One region of the Mesorhizobium sp. PL10 genome, then DNA from elsewhere that is predicted to be linked to it. Evidence: predicted binding sites of a transcription regulator. Region 1 holds the regulator's gene; each other region holds the start of a gene.
The links. Region 1 encodes LexA, which represses DNA repair genes until DNA is damaged. Its sites were predicted from a motif close to TGTTCNNNNTGTGTTCNG; they were not measured.
Positions count from the first base shown of each region.

Region 2: a site for LexA is predicted at 3,569-3,586, ahead of parE (DNA topoisomerase IV subunit B). Genes of this name have one in related genera too.
Region 3: a site for LexA is predicted at 2,410-2,427, ahead of recA (recombinase RecA). Genes of this name have one in related genera too.

Region 1 covers NZ_JBSKBR010000006.1:82,918-90,269, reverse strand. Annotated here, with positions in the region: gene trpC (indole-3-glycerol phosphate synthase TrpC) at 1-19, shown strand, start outside; gene moaC (cyclic pyranopterin monophosphate synthase MoaC) at 22-504, shown strand; gene ACWGTO_RS11785 (molybdopterin molybdotransferase MoeA) at 505-1,710, shown strand; gene lexA (transcriptional repressor LexA) at 1,829-2,572, shown strand; gene ACWGTO_RS11775 (ComEC/Rec2 family competence protein) at 2,566-5,022, opposite strand; gene gltX (glutamate--tRNA ligase) at 5,126-6,550, shown strand; gene gltA (citrate synthase) at 6,732-7,352, shown strand, end outside.
Region 2 covers NZ_JBSKBR010000003.1:178,002-185,353, reverse strand. Annotated here, with positions in the region: gene ACWGTO_RS07050 (FUSC family protein) at 1-1,399, opposite strand, end outside; gene parE (DNA topoisomerase IV subunit B) at 1,444-3,498, opposite strand; gene cpaB (Flp pilus assembly protein CpaB) at 3,737-4,660, shown strand; gene ACWGTO_RS07035 (type II and III secretion system protein family protein) at 4,693-6,138, shown strand; gene ACWGTO_RS07030 (hypothetical protein) at 6,143-6,409, shown strand; gene ACWGTO_RS07025 (AAA family ATPase) at 6,455-7,352, shown strand, end outside.
Region 3 covers NZ_JBSKBR010000010.1:125,453-132,804, forward strand. Annotated here, with positions in the region: gene ACWGTO_RS17945 (TfoX/Sxy family protein) at 1-21, shown strand, start outside; gene ACWGTO_RS17950 (pseudouridine-5'-phosphate glycosidase) at 270-1,187, opposite strand; gene ACWGTO_RS17955 (carbohydrate kinase family protein) at 1,258-2,202, opposite strand; gene recA (recombinase RecA) at 2,487-3,587, shown strand; gene alaS (alanine--tRNA ligase) at 3,859-6,525, shown strand; gene ACWGTO_RS17970 (SDR family oxidoreductase) at 6,536-7,352, shown strand, end outside.

The DNA.
Region 1 (7,352 bases):
GACAGCCGAGGTAGCCTGACGATGACAGCCGCCCTCACCCATCTCGGCGCCAAGGGCGAGGCCAACATGGTCGATGTCGGCGGCAAGGACGAGACGACGCGCACGGCAATCGCCGAGGGCTTTGTCTCGATGCGGCCTGAAACCCTGAAGATGATCCTCGATGGCGACGCCAAGAAGGGCGATGTGCTGGGCACAGCGCGCATCGCCGGCATCATGGCGGCCAAGAAGACGCATGAGCTGATTCCGCTCTGCCATCCGCTGCTGTTGACCAAGGTGTCGATCGACATCGAGCCGGATCCCGCTTTGCCCGGCCTAAGGGTCACCGCGCTCGCCCGCGTCACCGGCAAGACGGGCGTCGAGATGGAGGCGCTGACCGCTGCATCGGTGGCCTGCCTGACGATCTACGACATGGCCAAGGCGGCCGACCGCGCCATGGTCATCTCCGGCATCAGGCTGGTGGAAAAGACCGGCGGCAAGTCCGGCGACTACAAGGCGGGTTCGTAAATGGCGCTGGTTCCGGTCGCCGAGGCGCTTCAACGCCTCCTCGACGGCGCTGCGGCGCTGCGGGGTGAAAGCGTCGCGCTGGCGGATGCGGCCGGCCGGGTGCTGGCGGAGTCAGTCGTAGCGCTGCGCACCCAGCCGCCTTTCAACGCGTCCGCCATGGACGGCTATGCGGCCCGGGCGCAGGATGTGGCATCCGCCCCGGCGCGGCTTTCTGTAATCGGAATGGCGCCTGCCGGGCGCGGCTTTGACGGCACTGTCGGCAAGGGTGAGGCCGTGCGCATCTTCACGGGCGCGCCGCTGCCTGAAGGCGCAGACACCATCGTCATCCAGGAAAATGTCAGGGATCTCGGCGGTGGCCAGGTCGAGGTCACCGAGCCGACGGCAAAGGAACGCAACATCCGCCGCCGCGGGTTGGATTTTGCGCAAGGTGACGTCCTGCTGGAGAAAGGCCGCGTGCTCGATCCGGCCGCACTTTCGCTGGCGGCATCGGCCAACCATCCGATGGTGAATGTGGTGCAACGGCCGCTAGTCGCCATCATCGCCACCGGCGACGAGTTGCTGCCGCCGGGCAGCGCGCTTGGCCCCGACCAGATCATCTCGTCCAACGCCTATGGCGTCGCGGCCGCCGCGCAATCGGTCGGCGCGCGCGCTCTCGATCTCGGTATCGCGGCCGACCGTAGGGAGGCGATTGCAGCACTGGTGCAGAAGGCAGTCGCGGCAAAGGCCGACGTCATCGTCACGCTCGGCGGAGCTTCGGTCGGCGACCACGACCTTGTGCACGACGTGCTTACCGGCGAAGGCATGAAGCTCGATTTCTGGAAGCTTGCCATGCGCCCGGGCAAGCCGCTGATGTTCGGGCGTCTCGGCGACATCAGATGCATCGGCCTGCCCGGCAACCCGGTGGCGAGCCTGGTCTGCTCGCAACTGTTCCTGAAACCGCTTTTGGCGCAGCTGGGTGGCCGCGCCCATCGGCAGGATATGCGGCAGGCGCAGCTCGGCGCCGCGATGCCGGCCAACGATCTCAGGCAGGACTACGTGCGCGCCGTGATCACGGAAGAAGCCGGCGCACTTGTCGCAACGCCGTTCGGCATCCAGGATTCGTCGATGCTGCGAATGCTGGCCGACGCCAACGGCTTGATCGTGCGCGAGCCCTTCGCTCCAGCCGCCGCCGCGGGCGCCGCCTGCAGCGTGCTGATGTTACGCTGAACAAAACGTCAACACATTCATTAAACTTTAAAAGGTTGCGGAACACAACTGGAACAGATAGTGTTTGTTCTGGGTTTGTTTTTTCTGATTCTGGTTTCAGAACCCGTGGGGGGCCGCGATGCTGACGCGCAAACAACATGAACTCCTGATGTTCATTCATGAACGCCTGAAGGAGAGCGGAATCCCGCCGTCTTTCGACGAGATGAAGGAGGCGCTCGATCTCGCTTCCAAGTCCGGCATTCACCGCCTGATCACGGCGCTGGAGGAGCGCGGTTTCATTCGCCGGCTGCCGAACCGGGCGCGCGCGCTGGAAGTGCTGCGGCTGCCAGACTCGATTGCACCCGGCCTCAATGCGGCGAAAAAGTTCTCACCAAGCGTTATCCAGGGCAGCCTCGGTCAGAACCAGGGGGGTCTCGGCCGCCAGATCAAGCCGGCCTCGCCCTCGCGTTCGATGTCTGCCGGCAATGACGACGCGGTTTCGGCGGTGTCGATCCCGGTTATGGGCCGGATCGCCGCCGGTGTGCCGATCGACGCCATCCAGCACCAGACGCATTCGATCTCGGTGCCGCCCGACATGATCATGGGCGGCGAACACTACGCGCTCGAGGTCAAGGGCGACTCGATGATCGAGGCCGGCATTTTCGACGGCGACACCGTCATCATCCGCAATGCCGACACCGCCAGCCCCGGCGAGATCATCGTGGCGCTGGTCGACGACGAGGAAGCGACACTGAAACGCTTTCGCCGCAAGGGCGCCTCGATCGCGCTGGAAGCCGCCAATCCGGCCTATGAGACCCGCATCTTCGGACCGGATCGGGTCAAGGTGCAGGGCAAACTGGTCGGGCTGATCAGGCGTTACTGAGCCGGTTTAGGTTTGTACTTTTCGCGCTGCTTGTAAGGCGGCAGGCCGCGTGCTTCGCGTGAGAAGTGGCGTTGCTCGTGCCAGGGACGGTAGGGTTTGTCGACGGCGAAGCGAATGGTTGGGGCTGTCGCGGCCGATTGCGGATCGAAGAAGACGGCGGCACTACCATCGCGGGCAAGCTGCTTCTTGGTCACGACCAGAACCAACGGGTCGCGGCACGGATTGTAGGCGGTGGCGTCGTCGATGACGATCAGGCTCGCGAAAGCGCAGGCTGGCCGGGCTGTTTTGCGGTCTTTTGCAAGCGCGACAATGGCTCCGGACGGGTGCCGGGCAATGCAGAGATCGCCTGTGCAGTAGAAGGGTGAGCCGGGCGGCAGGTCGAGCGGATCGAGATCGAACCGCCTGTCTCCCGTCTCAAATGTCTCGGGCTGAATGATGGTCTCGGCCATCAGCGCCCGTTTCCAGTTGTCGGTGGTGAATTCGTTTGCGCGGTCCCGGTTGAGAGCGAGCTCGCCGCCACCGATCGGCACAGCCACCAGATGCGCATCCTCGGAAATGAGCACATCGGGCGTGTGCACCTGCGGCACCGTCAACAGACCAGCCAGCGCGAAAGGTACGGCCGCCAGCCTCAGCCAGGTTGTGGCCATGGTTGCGATGACCAGTGCGACCGTTGCCAGCAACACGGACTGGATGGAGATCAGGCCGACGGCATCGAGCGGCGAACGCTCGGAGATCCAGGCAGAGATCGCGATCATTGCCGTCAGGCCCTTGCCCATCACATAGAGGAATGGCCCGTCCGCGCCGAACGGCATGGCCAGCGCACTGAGCACTCCGAATGGCATGACAACCAGCGATACGATCGGCATCACAATGAGATTGGCGAGCAGACTGAGCGGCGACACGCGCTGGAAATGCCAGATCGCGAACAGCAACGTGGCGCTGCCGGCAATGATCGAGGTCATGGCGAGGCCGCCCATGCCAGCCAAGAATCTTTGCGACAGAAAACCGACAAGGGAGCGCTTTGCCGGCGGCGTTCTCACTTTGTCGGCGCGGTAGTCGGCCCAGCCGGCATAGGCGCCGACAAGGGCGGCGGTGGCGGCAAACGACATCTGAAAGCTCGGGCCGACAACCTCATGCGGCGACACCAGGATGACGGCGATGGCCGAGATTGCCAGGTTGCGCATGGTGAGCGCGGCACGATCGAACAGCACTGCGATGAGCATCACCGCCAGCATGATGAAGCTGCGCTCTGCGGCGACCACGATGCCTGAAATGACGAGATAGGCGGCGATCGAGACGAGTGCCACGGCGGCCGCATATTTCTTCACCGGCCGGCGCGAGGAGAAATCGGGAAACAGTGCGAAGGCGCCACGCAGCAACGCCATGATGGTGCCGGCGACCAGCGCCATGTGCAGACCCGAAATGGAGATGATGTGGTAGATGCCGGTGCGCCGCATCGCTTCGTTGACCTCGTCCGGAATGCCGGCGCGCACGCCGACAATGAGCGCTGCGGCAATCTCGCCTTCGGCCCCGCCGATCTTGCCCCTGATATGATCGGCAATGTTTTCGCGCGCATTCTCAATCGCGGAAGAGAGCCGTGCAGTCAGTCGCGGCGGTTCCTGCGCGGCGATGGTTTTGGGATTGCCGAGAAAGAAGCCGCTGCCGCCGATGCCGCTGAAATAGCTGTCGAAGGAGAAATCGTAGCTCTCAGGCCGCACCGGACCCGTCGGCGGCAACAGCCTGGCATAGCCGGTCACCAGGGAGCCTGCCGTCATATCGGACGGAATCCTACGCGCCGAGAGCCTGACCCGCTCCGGCGCGTAGCGCAGCTTGGGGTGAGCGGTGGAAATCACGTCGAGCGTCAGCCTGACGCGGCCGTTCTCCATGTCTTCAAGACTGACAACGCGCCCGGTCAACCGTGTCTGGATCTCGGAGCCCAGCATCTGCGTTCCGGCGCGCCAGGTCTCGACCTTGGCGGCAACCACGCCCAACGCGCATAGCATCGTAGCCATGCAGCACAGATGCGTCCTTTGCCAGGATCGCGTGGCGACAGCACAGTATGTCGCCAACGCCACAATGGCGATTGGCTGGGCAAAGCCTGGCTCGCTGGCCAGCGAGAAATAGACAATGACCCCGGCCGCCAGGAAGACCGGCACCAGCAGGAAGGCAACGCCACGGTCGAGTTCCGTGCCGGCGGCCACCGCAACGCTGCGGCGGATTGCGGGCCATGACGGACGGCGGAGCAGTCTGCCCAGACGGACGCCAGTTCCAGGCACGGCGACAGGCGCTGATGGCGCGTCATCCGGAGACAAGGGCCGGACGCCAGGTCGCGTCTCGGGCAACGCGACGGGCATCGGCTCGGCATAGGGAGTATCGGCAAACAGAGAGCGTTCGCTGACGCTTGCTTCAGCGCCCTCGCCTTCCCTCGCGCCCCAGCTACGTCCAGCCATCGGGTCTGCCCCTTGCGCCCCAGACCTCCTATGCTACATGAACGCGCAAAGCGCGAAAGTCCGCGCGATCATGCCCTGCTTTCCAGCCCTTTCCGAGAGTTCCATGCCCGACAAGGTCGTCACCCGTTTTGCCCCCTCGCCCACCGGCTACCTGCATATCGGTGGTGCGCGCACGGCGCTGTTCAACTGGCTCTACGCCAAGCACACCGGCGGCACGATGGCGCTGCGCATCGAGGACACCGACCGCGAACGCTCCAGCGCCGCGGCAACCCAAGCCATTCTGGATGGGTTGACCTGGCTTGGCCTTTCCTGGGATGGCGAGGCCGTCTCACAGTACGAGCGCGCGCCGCGCCACCGCGAGGTGGCCGAGGAACTGGTGCGTCTGGGCAAGGCTTATTACGCCTACGAGACGCCTGCAGAGCTCGAGGCGATGCGCGAGGCGGCACGCGCCAAGAGCTTGCCGCCGCGCTACAATGGCGCGTGGCGCGACCGCGACCCCTCACAGGCTCCTGCCGGCGTCAAGGGCGCCATTCGCATCAAGGCGCCGATCTCGGGCGAGACCGTGGTGTATGACCGCGTGCAGGGCGAGGTGCGCTTCCCCAACAAGGATCTCGACGATTTCATCATCCTGCGTTCGGACGGTGTTCCGACCTACATGCATGCTGTCGTTGTCGACGACCATGACATGGGAGTCACCCACATCATCCGCGGCGACGACCATCTGACCAATGCGGCGCGCCAGACGGTGATCTACAACGCCATGGGCTGGGAGGTGCCGTCCATGTCGCACATCCCGCTGATCCACGGCGCCGATGGCGCCAAGCTGTCGAAGCGGCATGGCGCGCTCGGCGTCGAGGCCTACCGTGCCATGGGCTATCTGCCTGAGGCGCTGCTCAACTATCTGGCACGGCTCGGCTGGAGCCATGGCGACGACGAGGTGATGTCGATCAAGGATATGATCGCATGGTTCGATATTGGCGACGTCAACAAAGGTGCGGCGCGCTTCGACTTCGCCAAGCTCGATGCGCTGAACGGGGTGCATATGCGCAAGATGGACGACGTCCAGCTGCTCGACATCTTCATCGCCACTTTGCCCTATCTCGAAGGCGGCCCGGCGCTTGCCGCCCGCCTCGACGATAAGAGGAAGGCGCAGCTGCTGGCCGCCCTGCCGGGCCTGAAGGAGCGCGCCAAGACGCTGGTGGAGCTGGTCGATGGCGCCGGCTTCCTGTTCGTCGAGCGGCCGCTGCCGGTCGACGAGAAGGCGGCGGCACTTCTCAGTGCCGATGCGCGTACGATCCTGCGCGGCGCGCACGCGGCCTTGCAGACCGTTTCCGGCGAATGGACAGCCGCTGCGGCGGAAACCGCCGTGCGCGAGTTCGCGACGGCCGGCGGCCACAAGCTCGGCGCCGTGGCCCAGCCGCTGAGAGCCGCGCTTACCGGCCGCAGCACCTCGCCCGGCGTTTTCGACGTGCTTGCCGTGCTCGGCCGCGAGGAAAGCCTGGCGCGGATTGCGGATCAAATCGATTAGGAGCGAACTGGCCCAAGAAGATTGGCATTGAAAGGCGCGTTTCGCAGTGCAACATTAGGCCCTGGCCCAATCTGGCACGCACCTCCCAAAATGCGGTGGCGAGTTCGCGCATTCCGGTGATTTCGACGTGTCGTTTGCAGGACTTGCCTTGCCGGCATAAGGAAGATGAAGGAGTTTGAGAATGAGCGAAGCTGCGACAAAACTGGACACCGGCAGCAAGACGCATCCGTCGACTGCCACGCTCGAACTGGCCGGCAAGACGCACGAACTCAAGGTGCGAAGCGGTTCGGTCGGGCCTGACGTCATCGATATCGGTGCGCTCTACAACACCACCGGCGCCTTTACCTACGACCCCGGCTTTACCTCGACGGCAAGCTGCGAGTCGGCGATCACCTTCATCGACGGCGATGCCGGCATCCTGCTGCACCGCGGCTACCCGATCGACCAGCTGGCCGAACATGGCGACTTCCTCGAAGTCTGCTACCTCCTGCTTTACGGCGAACTGCCGACCAAGGCGCAGAAGGACGATTTCGACTACCGGGTGACGCGCCACACCATGGTGCACGAGCAGATGTCGCGCTTCTTCACCGGCTTTCGCCGCGACGCGCACCCGATGGCTGTGATGTGCGGCGTGGTCGGCGCGCTGTCGGCCTTCTATCACGACTCCACCGACATTTCGGACCCATATCAGCGCATGGTCGCCTCGATGCGACTGATCGCCAAGATGCCGACGATCGCGGCGATGGCCTACAAATACCATATCGGCCAGCCCTTCATTTACCCGAAGAACGAGCTGAACTTC
Region 2 (7,352 bases), on a different contig from region 1:
GTATCAGGATCGGTACAACGAACAGCGTGAACCAGCCGAAGCCGGGTAGGGCAGGCAGGGCGATCTGGCCGACAAGGAAGGCAAAGGGCAAAGCCAGCAGCGTTCCCTTGAAGAAGCCCCAGGACACCTGCACCGGGTCAGGACGCGCGGCGAAAAGACTGGAGACGACGGCAACGAGAATGACGGTGCCGGCCGCGTCGGACCATTTCGTCGTCAGCCAGAAGGCGGCGACCGCCAGCGTGGCAAGGGCGGCGCGGATGGCATTGCGCCAAGCGCCAGGGTAGTCGCGGTGCACCACCAGCGCAGGCGGCTGCCTGTTGCCCCGATCTGGGCGCGTCACTGGTGCGCGCAAAGCGTCGAGACCGCGCAGCACCTGCTTGAAGGCTTCTGCGAAATCGGCGGCGATGGTGAGGCGCGTTATGGTTCCGACCCTGTCGTCACCCTGATGGGTCGAGGCGTCGGGCATTTGCCGGGCCTTGCCGGCGATCGCATCGAGCCGCGTTACCCATGGCGACGTGTCGTCCAGCGCCTCGGGCGTGGCTGCAAGTTCGCTGACCAGCGACTGCAGTTCGGAGCGCACCGGAATGAGCGCGGCGTTTTTCGGCGCGGCGTGCGAATGCAGCGCGCGTGCCGCCGACAGCGCCGACAGAAGCTGGCCGATGGTGCGGCGCACCGGATGGGCGCGGGTGGCGAAGCTCGGCGCTTCGAGCCGGGCATAGGTGCGCATCTCGGCCAGCGTCTGGGCGTCGGCAATCAGCTTGCGGTGCAGGCCGGCCAGGGTCGCCGGGTCGCCGCCGGAAAAAGCGCCGCCGGCATAGGTGGCAAGGTCGAGGATGCTGCGCTTCAGCCGCGAGATGATCGCGTCGGCGGCCAGCTTTGGCAGGATCAGCCGGCTGGTCAGCCCGGCGCAGACGATGCCGAGCACGATCTCGGCGCAGCGCGCGACAGCGAGATCGACGATCACATGCGGCTGGCCGAAGGCAGGGAGCCCAATGATCATCGCGGTATAGCCGGCTAGCGCTGCGCCATAGGCTTCCGGGTTACGCAGCAGCGACGAAACCAGCGTGCACAGCCCTATCCAGACGGACAGCGCCGTGACCAGAAGCCAGGGATTGGCACCGAAAACCGAGGTGATGCTGATCGCCGCAAGCCCACCGGCCAGTGTGCCGAGCAGCCGGTAAAAGCCTTTCGCCAGCACCATGCCGGCGACCGGCTGGGCGACGATGAAGACCGTCATCATCGCCCATTGCGGGTGGTCGAGTTTCAGCGCGTAGGCAACGAGAAGCGCGATCAGACCGGCCGAAACGGTGCGCAGCGCGAAAATCCAGTCCGAGCGTGTCGGCTGCGTCAGGCCAGCCAAGCTGGTTTCGAAGTAGCTCTTCAGCCGCGCCCAGATCACAAGCTGGTCTCCGTATCGGAAGCGCAGGCTAGACCGGCCGGCGCCTAGATATCCAGCACTTCCGTCTCGGCAAATTCGGCGCGTTCCTGAATGAAGCGGAAGCGTGCCTCAGGCTTGGTACCCATCAGCGCGTCGACCGTATCTTTTGTCGCGGCCACGGCATCGATCACATCGACCCTGAGCAGGGTACGCTTCCTCGGATCCATGGTGGTTTCCTTGAGCTGCGAGGCCATCATCTCGCCCAGACCCTTGAAGCGACCGATTTCCACCTTGGCGCGGCCGGTGAATTCGGTGCGCAAGAGCTCGTCCTTGTGGGCATCGTCACGGGCGTAGGCGACCTTGCCGCCCTGCCGGATCGAATAGAGCGGCGGCACCGCCAGATAGAGATGGCCACCATTCACCAGGTTTGGCATCTCTTGGTAGAAGAAGGTGATCAGCAGCGACGCGATGTGGGCGCCGTCGACATCGGCGTCCGTCATGATGATCACGCGGTCGTAGCGCAAATCCTCGTCGCGATATTTCGAGCGCGTGCCGCAGCCGAGGGCCTGGATCAGGTCCGAGATCTGCTGGTTGGCGGCCAGCTTGTCGTTGCCGGCGCTGGCGACGTTGAGGATTTTGCCGCGCAGCGGCAGCACCGCCTGGCTGGCGCGGTCGCGCGCCTGTTTGGCCGAGCCGCCGGCCGAGTCGCCTTCGACGATGAACAACTCCGCGCCCGCTGCGGCGTTTTGCGTGCAGTCGGCGAGCTTGCCGGGCAGCCTGAGCTTGCGCACCGCGCTCTTGCGCGACACTTCCTTTTCCTGGCGCCGGCGCACCCGTTCGTCGGCGCGCGCAATTACCCAGTCGAGCAGCTTCGAGGCTTCCTGCGGATTGTCGGCCAGCCAATGGTCGAACGGATCGCGGATGGCGGTCTCGACAATGCGAATGGCTTCGATCGTCGCCAGCCTGTCCTTGGTCTGGCCGACGAATTCCGGTTCGCGGATGAACACCGACAGCATGCCCGCCGCCGAAATCATGACGTCTTCTGAGGTGACGATCGAGGCGCGCTTGTTGCCGACGAGGTCGGCATAGGCGCGTAAGCCTCGCGTCAGCACGTTGCGGAAGCCGGCCTCATGCGTGCCGCCTTCGCCGGTCGGGATGGTGTTGCAGTAGGAATTGATGAAGCCGTCGCCACCGAACCAGGTCACCGCCCATTCAAGTGAGCCATGGCCGCCCTGTTTCTCGCTCTTGCCGGCGAAGATTTCGCGCGTCACCTGGAAGTCGTCGCCGAGCGATGCCTTGAGGTAGTCCTTCAGGCCGCCCGGGAAATGGAACTCCGCCTTGGCCGGCGTCTGGTCCTTTTCCTTGATCAGCGACGGATCGCAGCCCCAGCGGATTTCGACGCCGCCGAACAGGTAGGCTTTCGAGCGCGTCATGCGGTAAAGCCGCGACGGCTCGAAGGCGGCGCCCTTGCCAAAAATCTGCTCGTCGGGATGGAAGCGGATCCTGGTGCCGCGCCGGTTGTGCACTTCGCCGAGTTGCTCCAGCCGGCTCACCGGAACGCCACGGGAGAATCTTTGGCGGTAGAGCTGGCGACCTCGCGCGACTTCGACCTCGAGATGGTCCGACAGCGCATTGACGACGGAGACGCCGACGCCGTGCAGGCCGCCCGAGGTCTCATAAACCTTGGAGTCGAATTTGCCGCCCGAATGCAGCGTCGTCATGATGACTTCGAGCGCCGGCTTCTTGAATTTCGGATGCGGATCGACCGGGATGCCGCGGCCATTGTCGGTAACGGTCAGAAACCCGTCGGCCGAAAGCTCAACATCGATGAAGGTGGCATGGCCGGCGACCGCCTCGTCCATCGAATTGTCAATGACCTCGGCGAACAGATGGTGCATCGCCTTGTCGTCGGTGCCGCCAATATACATGCCCGGCCGGCGCCGGACCGGCTCCAGCCCTTCCAGCACTTCGATGTCGGCGGCGCTATAACCTTCGCTGCCATCCTTGGTCGCAACAGCACGTTTCGTGGCCTGCACCAGTGGATCAGCCGGGCGCGCTGTTGTCCGGGTCGGTTGCGGCTGCTTTTCCAGATTGCCGAAAAGATCGTTGTTGTCGTCCATGCCTGCCATTGAATCCGGTGCCGCGAATCACCCGTCGATACTGCCACGCTTTTCAGCGCCAAGCGACGGAAGTTCCTGTTACGTTCGGGGATTTAACCCCTTCTTATCCTAAAACCTTTCGATAACCAAGCCGGCAGAAATAGGTCCGTTCGGACCGGCCGGGATTCCTGAATCTTTAACTATGCGGCCTAGCGTGGGCCTCAACAAACAAAAGACCACATGCGTCAGGGGTTTAGTTGTGAGGGGCAAGGCCATAACGATGATCGGCATCGCCGCCGTTTTCGGCGCGATCTCGATCTTTGCCGCGGATTTCTGGGTCAAGAGCCAGGCCAAGGCCGATGCCGAGGAAAAGACGGCATCGATCCCGGCGCCCGTGACCCCCAAGGTCGAGTTCAAGACCATCGTCGTGGCCAATGCGCCGCTGCGTTACGGCATGCAACTCGACCGCGCACAGCTCACCGAAATCCCGTGGTCGGAAGAATCCGTGCCGCAGGGCGCCTTCACCACCATCAATGCATTGCTCGCCGATGGCAGCCGCGTGGTGTTGTCGCCGATCGAGATCAACGAGCCGGTGCTGCTCAGCAAGCTGTCAGGCCCGAACGGCCGCGCGACGCTGTCCAACATGATGACGCCCGGAATGCGGGCGGTGACCATCCGCACCGACGAGATCGCCGGTGTCGGCGGCTTCGTGATGCCGGGCGATCGGGTCGACGTGGTGCTGACGCGCGACGCCGGCGAAATCCAGGAAGTGGCCAAGAATGCGCAAGGCGCGGCGGGCTCGACAGTCACCTCCGAGATCGTCGTCTCCGACGCCAAGGTGCTGACCGTCGGGCAGGGCGCCGACGAGCGCCAGACCACACCGCAAATCGCCAATTCCGTGACCATCGAGGTGACAACCGACGGCGCGCAGAAAGTGGCGCTCGCGCGCACCGTCGGCACCTTGTCGCTGTCGCTCCGCTCGTCCGCCGATGGCGGTGCCGCAAAGGACGGCGTCACCACAATCTCATCCTTCGGCGGCTCGGTCGCCTCCGGCGTCCAGGCGGCAGCCGGCGCGCTGTTCAGCGCCGCGGAGGAGCCGGAGAAGCCGAAATTCAAGACGGTCATCGTGACGCGCGGCACGCAGGCCGAGGAATACCAGGTTCCTGCGCGGGACCAGAAATAACTGCCGGTGGGGACCGGGCGAGGGACGGGACAATGTCTGACTTGAGTGCATATCGGATGACGACACGCGTGCGCGCCGTGCGAGCGCTGGCCGTGGCGGCTTGTCTGGCCGCGGCCGGAATGCTCGGCTTCAGCGCGCCGGCCCGGGCAGACAACGACATCGTCTATGTGTCGTCGACCAAGAATGCGTCGATCAAGGTTGCCAAGGGCAAGCCGAAGACGATCATGACCAATGCCGCTTTCTACCAGATCGTCATCGGCGATCCGGAGATCGCCAACGTCAATCCGCTGACCGACAAATCCTTCTATGTGCTGGGCAACAATCTCGGCACCACCGGCATCGCGCTATTCGACGAGAACAAGCAGCTGGTCGGCACCGTCGACATCGAGGTGACGCTGGACACCGACCAGCTGGCCAGCACCATTCGCGCCAGCGTGCCGGACGCCAAGATCAAGGTCGGTTCAGCCAACGGCCGCGTCGTGCTGTCGGGCGAGGCGGATGACGCGGTCGCGGCCGAGAAGGCAAGCAAGATCGCCAGCCGCTTCTCCGGCAATGAGGAAGTGATCAATTCGGTCAACATCTCTTCTTCGCAGCAGGTTCAGCTCAACGTCCGCTTCGTCGAGATCAACCGCCAGGCCGGACAAGATCTCGGCGCCAAATACAGCGCCAATTTCGCTTACGGCCTTGGCGGGCGCGACGTCACCATCGAGCCTGGCGCGGTCCCGGCGGCCGGCAATGGCGAGATCATCGGCCGGCTGCTGTCGAACGGCCTGTCGATCGACGTCGCCATCAAGGCGCTGGAGGAGCGCGGTCTCGCCAGACGGCTGGCCGAGCCGAACCTGATCGCTCGTTCGGGCCAGACGGCAAGCTTCCTCGCCGGTGGCGAGTTCCCGATCCCGGTCTCCGAGGACAATGGCAAGATTTCCGTCAGCTACAAGAAATACGGCGTCAGCCTGGATTTCACGCCGACCGTGCTGAAGGACGGGCTGGTGAGCCTCGACATCGCGCCGGAAGTATCTTCGATCGATGCCTCGGCCTCCTACAATATCGGTGAGATTTCGGTGCCGGGCTTTATCGTGCGCCGCGCCAGGACCTCGGTTGACCTGAAGAACGGCCAGAGCTTCATGATCGCCGGTCTGCTGCAATCGCAGAACGACATCACCACGTCGCGTCTTCCCGGCCTCGGCAAGCTGCCGGTGCTCGGCTCGCTGTTCTCCTCGAAATCCTATCAGCGGCGCGAGACGGATCTGGTGATCATCGTCACCCCCTACCTGGTCAAGCCGGTCGATCCGTCGAAGAAGTTGCTCGAGCCGACCGACGGCACGCAGCCGGCCAGCAATGTCGACTATTTCCTCAACAACACCGAGGAAGTGAAAGCGTCCGATGCCAACCGTGCAATGGCCATGGCCAGCGGCAGCACGGCGCAGCCGGCCCCGGTCACCACGGTCGGGCATTTCCTCGACCTGCCGAAGGATTGAAGCCATGCGTCTGGGACCATGCACTGCCCTGCTGCTCGCCGGCCTCGCCAGCGGTTGCACGAGCGATGACTATATCCGCAGCGAGGGGCCGACGACCGCCGCCGGCAACGCGCAAGCTGCCAATACGGCGATGCAGATGGTCGATCCCTGGAAGTACGGCGTCCAGAACACAAGGCTGCTGGTGCCGGCGCAGCGCAGTGAGGCGGCGGTGAACGCCGCCGATCAGGCGGCGGGTGCCAAGGCCGTGCAACCAACGTCGACAACCGATTGATCTGCCTGGCGATTTTGACCGGGAATGACCTGACAGGCTGACAAAATGGCAAGCGGCATCAAGACCAAGAAAATCCTGCTGGTGTCCAGCGACCGGACCTTTGTGCAGGATACGCGCACCGCCTTCGCGGCCTCGGAGGTGATCCAGCTTTCGACCGCCGAGAAGAACATTTCCGAGCTGCGCGGCGAGGTCCAGGAAGCCGATTTCGGCGCGCTCATCGTCGACATGGATGCGGCAAAGCTCGAAGAGATCGAGTCGCTGCAGCGCATCATGCGCCGGCTCGAAGGCCGCGTTCCGGTCGTCGTCGTCACGCAGGAGTTCAACGCCGCCGCGGTGCGTATCCTGGTGCAGCTCCAGGTCGCCGATTTCCTGGTCAAGCCGATCACCACGGCCGATCTGGTGCGTTCGGTCGTGCGCGCCCTGCAAGGGCCGGGGCGCGAGGAAAACACCGAGTCGCAGATCTACACCTTCATGCCGGCCGCGGGCGGCGTCGGCACCACGACGCTGGCGCTGCAGACCGCCTTCCAGCTGCATCATTCGGTGACGCGCGGCGCGTCGACCTGCGTGGTCGACCTCAATTTCCAGCAGGGCGCCTGCGCCGAATATCTCGACCTCGAACCGCGTTTCGACATCACCGAAATCGAGAACCAGCCCGAGCGCCTCGACCGCCAGCTGCTCGACGTCATGCTGTCCAAGCATGCGAGCGGGCTCTGCGTGCTGGCCGCGCCTACGCGTCCGTCGGAAATGCGGTCATTCAAGACCGATGTCGTGGTGCGCATGCTCGATCTTGTCTCGGCCTATTTCGACAATGTCGTCATCGACATGCCGCGCACCTGGTTCCCATGGACGGAGACGGTGCTGCTCGGCTCGAACAAGCTCTACATCGTCGCCGAAATGACGGTGCCGTGCCTGCGCCATACGCAGCGGCTGATCCAGGCGGTCT
Region 3 (7,352 bases), on a different contig from region 1:
GGGCTGCGGGCGGGGAAGTGACGCACAAAATTCGGAACGTTGGAGGGACAGCACCCCCCTCTGTCCTGCCGGACATCTCCCCCGCAAGGGGGGAGATTGGCAGCTTCAGTGCCGGCGCTTCTCCTTCAACGTTGAAGATTGGCGAAAGCGAAAATGACAGCTCGATCTCCCCCCTTGCGGGGGAGATGTCCGGCAGGACAGAGGGGGGTGTGACGGAACGCGGCAGTCGCGCTTAGCCTTGCACCGCCAACGAGGCTTGGCTTCCTTCTCTACAATGCCCTCGCGATCCTCGCCGCCAGCCGCGCATTGTTCTCGACCAGCGCAATGTTGGTCTTGAGGCTCCGGCCGCCGGTCAGTTCGAGGATTTTTCCCAACAGGAACGGCGTCACCGCCTTGCCCGTCACATTCTGCACCTCGGCCGCCCTCTGCGCGGCATCGATATAACCGGCCATCTCGCTGGCCGGGATTTCGTCATCCTGCGGCACCGGGTTGGCGATCAGCATGCCGCCGCCCAGGCCCAGCGCCTGCCGCGTTTTGTAGAAATGCGCGATCTCTTCCGGCTTGTGCAGGGTCAGCGGGGCGCGGAAGCGCGATTGGCGCGACCAGAAGGCGGGCATCGTTTCGCAGCCATGGCCGATCACCGGCACGCCGCGCGTTTCCAGCACTTCCAGCGTCTTTTCGATGTCGAGGATCGCCTTGGCGCCGGCCGAGACGACGATGACCGGCGTGCGCGCCAGCTCATCGAGATCGGCCGAGATGTCGAAGCTCTTTTCCGCACCCTTGTGCACGCCGCCAATGCCGCCGGTGGCGAACACTTTGATCCCGACCATATCGGCTGCGATCATGGTGGCGGCGACCGTGGTGCCGCCGGTGCGTCCCTCAGCAACCGCAAAGCCGAGATCGGCGCGCGACAGCTTCATCGCGTCGCCGGTCATCGCCAGTGACTCGCGCTCGCCGTCGGACAGCCCGATCTTGATGCGCCCGGCGACCACGGCGATCGTCGCCGGCACCGCACCGCCGTCGCTGATGATCTTTTCGACATTGGCGGCCATGGCGCCGTTGTCGGGATAGGGCATTCCATGGGTGATGATGGTGCTTTCCAGGGCCACCACGGGGCGGCCGGCGGCGAGCGCTTCGGCCACCGGCGGGTGGATGTCGATGAAGGGGCGGGCGCTTTGCGGGGTCATGACGGTCTCCGATCCGGATAGCCGCGCGTCCTCTTGGACGTCGCGTTCCGGCGATGGCAATTGGCCGCCCTCATGCCATTTCCCGCGCGTCGGGCACAAGGGCCAGCGCCTCGGCAAAGGTCGCGGTGGTAAAGGCCGGCACGGCATCCGCACTTTCGATGGCGAGCGTTGCCGCGGCCACGCCCTCGCGCAGGGCCTGCCGCAAGGCTAGACCGCGCAGCAGGGCAGCGATGCAAGCACCGGCCAGTGCATCGCCGGCGCCGGTGACGTCGGCAACCTTTCTCGGCGTCGGCGGCAGGATCGAGAAGGCGCCGGCTTCGTCGAAGCCCAGCACCGGGCCATCGCCTGCCGTCACCACGCCACTCCTGAGGCCGCTGCAGCGCAAACCGTCGACGATTTCGCGCTCCGTCGCATTCGCATTGACGCCGGCCAGCACCACGGCCTCGCGCCGGTTCATGAAGACCTGCGCGAGCGCATTCAGCACGGGTATCAGCCGCACCACCTTGGCCGGCGAGATAGCGATGGCATAGACCGGCTTGCCGGCGGCGAGCCCCACCAGCCGCTCAAGTGCCGAGGACGGCAGATTGGCGTCGCACAGCACCGCATCGGCCTCGGCAACCACCTCGCGCACCTTGGAGCGGCGGATCTGTTTGGGGAAGGCCAAATCGTAGAGCGCCATATCGGCAAAGCCGGTGATCAGCTCGCCTTCGCGGTCGATCAGCGCGGTGTAGCTTGGCGTGGTGCGGTCGAGGAACACCGCCGACAGGTCGGCAATGCCGGCCTCAATGATGGCGCGCGACACCGTCTCGGCCGAGGCATCGCCGCCGCGCACCGACAAAAGCGAGGCCGAGACGCCGCGCCGAACGAGGCTGCGCAGCGCGTTGAAGACGCCGCCGCCGACATCTTCGCGCATTGTGCCGGGGTTGGAGGCGGCGGGCACGTAAGGGCCGGACACCTGGCCGCGCCGGTCGATATGGGCGCCGCCGACGGCGAGGATTTTTGCAGATTTCACCATGCCGGCGATATGACCTTTGTTATTCGAGCCGCACAAGCGCTAGGCTGTGCGGCGGAGCTTCGCAGGCAAGCCGGCGATTCGGGCGGAGCCAAACGGCTGGAACGTCTGGCCCAATGCGGGATACATCCGGAAACGAAAGCGTTAGACAAAAAAAGAACAAATCCGGATAAAGATTGTTTTTCAGATATTTGACCCCTCTTGCCAAACGAGAACAAAAAAGGTACAAACTGGGGCAGGGATTACGGATTGTCCGGCCTTCATTGACGACCAAGGGGTGATGTATCATGGCTCAGAATTCTTTGCGGCTTGTAGAGGACAAAGCGGTGGACAAATCAAAGGCTCTGGACGCGGCGCTGTCGCAAATCGAGCGCGCCTTCGGCAAGGGCTCGATCATGCGGCTGGGTGCCAATGAGCAGGTCGTCGAAATCGAAACCGTGCCGACCGGATCGCTTGGCCTCGACATCGCGCTTGGCGTCGGCGGCCTGCCGCGCGGCCGCATCGTCGAGATCTACGGGCCGGAAAGCTCGGGCAAGACGACACTGGCGCTGCACACGGTGGCCGAAGCCCAGAAGAAGGGCGGCATCTGCGCCTTCGTCGATGCCGAGCACGCGCTCGACCCGGTCTATGCCCGCAAGCTCGGCGTCGATCTCGAAAACCTGCTGATCTCGCAGCCCGACACCGGCGAGCAGGCGCTGGAGATCTGCGACACGCTGGTGCGTTCCGGCGCCATCGACGTGCTGGTGGTCGATTCGGTCGCAGCGCTGACGCCGCGCGCTGAAATCGAGGGCGAAATGGGCGATTCGCTGCCCGGCCTGCAGGCGCGTCTGATGAGCCAGGCGCTGCGTAAGCTGACCGCCTCGATCTCGCGCTCCAACACCATGGTCATCTTCATCAACCAGATCCGCATGAAGATCGGCGTCATGTTCGGGTCGCCGGAAACCACGACGGGCGGCAACGCGCTGAAATTCTATGCTTCGGTCCGCCTCGACATCCGGCGCATCGGCTCGGTCAAGGACCGCGACGAGGTCGTCGGCAACCAGACCCGCGTCAAGGTGGTCAAGAACAAGCTGGCGCCGCCCTTCAAAGTGGTCGAGTTCGACATCATGTATGGCGAGGGCGTCTCCAAGACCGGCGAGCTGGTCGATCTCGGCGTCAAGGCCGGCGTGGTCGAGAAGTCAGGCGCGTGGTTCTCCTACAATTCGCAGCGCCTCGGTCAGGGCCGCGAGAACGCCAAACTGTTCCTGCGCGACAATCCTGACACGGCGCGCGAGATCGAACTGGCGCTCAGGCAGAATGCCGGGCTGATCGCCGAGAAATTCCTCGAAAATGGCGGCCCTGAGCGCGGCGAAGACGACGGCTTCGAGGAAGAATCCGGCGCCATGTAGGGCAATGGTCAGAGTTCGGCCATAAATCCAGTCTATTATCTGATGCTTATGTAACCGAGTTCTTAGTTTTGCGTTCCAGACCGCCGGCCTTCGAGCCGGCGGTTTTCGTTTTTGGGCAAGCGTGAAGGCAGCCTGGCAGCTGCCGGATTGGCCCAATTCCGAGTTTCTGGACAGGGTGAAGCCTGCCCGCTAAAAGGCCAAGTCGATCTTCTAAAAGCAGAGACCAGTTTCCGCCGGCCGTGCCGGCGGTTTTCGCGAAAAGGCAGCAGTCATGAGTGGCGTGAACGAGATCCGGTCGACATTCCTCGACTATTTCCGCAAGGAGGGCCACGAGGTCGTGGCCTCGAGCCCGCTGGTGCCGCGCAACGACCCGACGCTGATGTTCACCAATGCCGGCATGGTGCAGTTCAAGAATGTCTTCACCGGTCTCGAGAAGCGGCCCTATTCGCGCGCCACCACCGCGCAGAAGAGCGTGCGCGCCGGCGGCAAGCACAACGACCTCGACAATGTCGGCTACACCGCGCGCCACCTGACCTTCTTCGAGATGCTCGGCAACTTCTCCTTCGGCGACTATTTCAAGGAGCGCGCCATCGAGTTGGCCTGGAACCTGATCACCAAGGAGTTCGGGCTGAACAAGGACAAGCTCCTGGTCACCGTCTATCACACCGATGACGAGGCGGCCGGCTTCTGGAAGAAGATCGCCGGCTTCTCCGATGACCGCATCATCCGCATCCCGACCTCGGACAATTTCTGGGCGATGGGCGACACCGGCCCGTGCGGACCGTGCTCGGAGATATTCATCGACCGCGGCGAGCACATCTGGGGAGGCCCTCCCGGCAGCCCGGAGGAAGATGGCGATCGGTTCCTCGAATTCTGGAACCTGGTGTTCATGCAGTATGAGCAGGTCACCAAGGAAGAGCGCATCGACCTGCCGCGGCCGTCGATCGACACGGGCATGGGCCTGGAGCGTATGGCCTCCATCCTGCAAGGGGTAGAGAGCGTTTTTGAGACCGATCTGTTCCGCCATCTGATCGATGCGGCGTCGTCCGCGCTCGGGCAGGGGCCTGACAAGGAGACGGTGGCGTCCTACCGCGTCATTGCCGATCACCTGCGCTCGTCATCCTTCCTGGTGGCCGATGGCGTGTTGCCGTCGAACGAAGGCCGCGGCTACGTGCTGCGCCGCATCATGCGCCGCGCCATGCGCCATGCTCAGCTGCTGGGCGCCAAGGAGCCGCTGATGTGGAAGCTGGTGACGGCGCTGGTGCGCGAGATGGGCCAGGCCTATCCCGAACTGCTGCGCGGCGAACAGCTGATCACCGAGACGCTGAAGCTCGAGGAGACGCGCTTCCGCAAGACGCTGGTGCGCGGCCTCGGTTTGCTCTCCGAGGCGACCGAGACGCTGCATGCCGGCGACATGCTGGATGGCGAGACCGCCTTCAAGCTCTACGACACTTACGGCTTCCCGCTCGATTTGACGCAGGACGCGCTGCGCCAGCGCAGCATCTCGGTCGATCTTGCCGGCTTCACCCATGCGATGGAGCAGCAGAAGGCCGAGGCGCGCAAGCATTGGACCGGGTCCGGCGAGGCCGCCACCGAAACGGTGTGGTTTTCCGTGCGCGAACAGACCGGCGCCACCGAATTTCTCGGCTACGAAACTGAAGCTGCGGAAGGCCTCATCCAGGCGCTGGTCAAGGACGGCAAGACTGTCGACAGCGCCGGCAAGGGCGATGCAGTGGCGGTCGTCGTCAACCAGACGCCGTTCTATGGCGAGTCCGGCGGCCAGATGGGCGACACCGGCGTGATCTCAGGCGAAGGTTTTTCGATCGAAATCTCCGACACGCAGAAGAAGGCCGACGGGCTGTTCGTGCATCTGGGCAAGGTGGCGAGCGGCTCGGTCAAGACCGGTGCTTCTGTCGAACTGAAGGTCGACCATGCACGCCGCACCAGGTTGCGCGCCAACCATTCGGCGACGCATCTCATCCATGAGGCGCTGCGCGAGGTGCTGGGCACGCATGTCGCGCAGAAGGGCTCGCTGGTGGCGCCTGAGCGGCTGCGCTTCGACATCTCGCACAATAAGCCGATCTCGGCCGAAGACCTCGACGAGGTCGAGCGCATGGCCAACGAAATCGTCGTCCAGAACAGCCCGGTGACGACGCGGCTGATGTCGGTCGACGATGCCATCGCCGAGGGCGCCATGGCGCTGTTCGGCGAAAAATACGGCGACGAGGTGCGCGTCGTGTCGATGGGCACCGGCGTGCACGGCGCCAAGGCCAATCGGCCCTATTCTGTCGAGCTCTGCGGCGGCACGCATGTCCGCGCGACCGGCGATATCGGTCTTATCCGCGTCGTCTCCGACAGCGCGGTCGCCGCCGGCGTGCGCCGCATCGAGGCGCTGACCGGCGAAGCAGCCAGAAAGTATCTCGACGAGCAGGACAGACGCCTGAAGGCGACGGCGGCAGTGCTGAAGATTTCGCCTGCCGACGTGCCGGGGCGTGTCGAGACGCTGCTCGAGGAGCGCAAGAAGCTCGAGAAGGAGCTGAGCGAAGCGCGCAAGAAACTGGCGCTGGGCGGCGGGTCGCCTGCCGATGCTCCGGCTGCCAACGAAACCGTCGCCGGCGTCGGCTTCCTCGGCAAGGCGGTCTCCGGCGTATCGCCGAAGGATCTGAAGCCGCTGGCCGATGCCGGCAAGACCTCGCTCGGCTCCGGCGTGGTCGTGTTCGTTGGCGCGGGCGAAGACAACAAGGCAAGTGTCGTGGTCGCTGTCACCGACGACCTCGTTAGCCGCTTCAGCGCGGTCGATCTGGTGCGCGTGGCTTCGGCAGCGCTCGGCGGGCAGGGCGGCGGCGGCCGGCCCGACATGGCGCAAGCCGGCGGCCCGGATGCCTCGAAGGCGAATGATGCCATCGCCGCGGTCAAGGCAGCGCTGGAGGCAGCCTGAAAGCCACCCCATGCCCGATAGTCCCCGCAAGAAGGTGCTCGTCCTCGGCGGCTACGGACTGATCGGCGAAGCCGTCGTCGGCCGCTTGGCTCGCGACGGGCATGATGTGACCGGCCTCGGCCGCGATATCAGCGAGGCCGCGCGACGCTGGCCAGCCGTGCGCTGGGTCGCGGCCGACATGGCGCGGCTGCTTGCCGCTGAAGACTGGCTGCCGCTGGTTGCCGGCATGGATGCGGTGGTCAATGCGGCGGGCGCCCTGCAGGACGGCCCGCGCGACCGCCTCGACGCCATCCACCGAGGCGCGGTCGTGGCGCTTGTCGCGGCCTGCGAACAGGCCGGTATCGGGCATTTCATACAGATCTCGGCAATCGGCGCCGATCTCGCCTCGCCGGATGTTTTCTTCAGCACCAAGGCGCAAGGCGACAAGGCCGTCGCAGGTTCTTCGCTGGAGTGGACAATCCTGCGCCCGGGGCTGGTGATCGCGCCCGCCGCCTATGGTGGGACAGCACTTGTGCGCGCTCTTGCCGCCTTTCCCGGTTTTGTCCCTGCCGTCATGGCGCGCCAGCCGATCCAGACCGTGGCAGTCACCGATGTTGCCGAGGCCGTGTCGCGCGCGGTTGCCGGATCGCTGCCGCCGCGTCTGTCCGTCGATCTCGTCGAAGCCGAGGCTCGCTCGCTGGCCGACGTGCTGGTTACCTTCCGCGCATGGCTCGGCCTGGCGCCGGCCCGCCTGGTGCCGATGCCGGCCTTTCTCGGCCGGCTCGCGGCTGTTGTTGCCGACGGCCTCGGCCTGCTCGGCTGGCGATCGCCTTTGCGCAGCGCGGCCC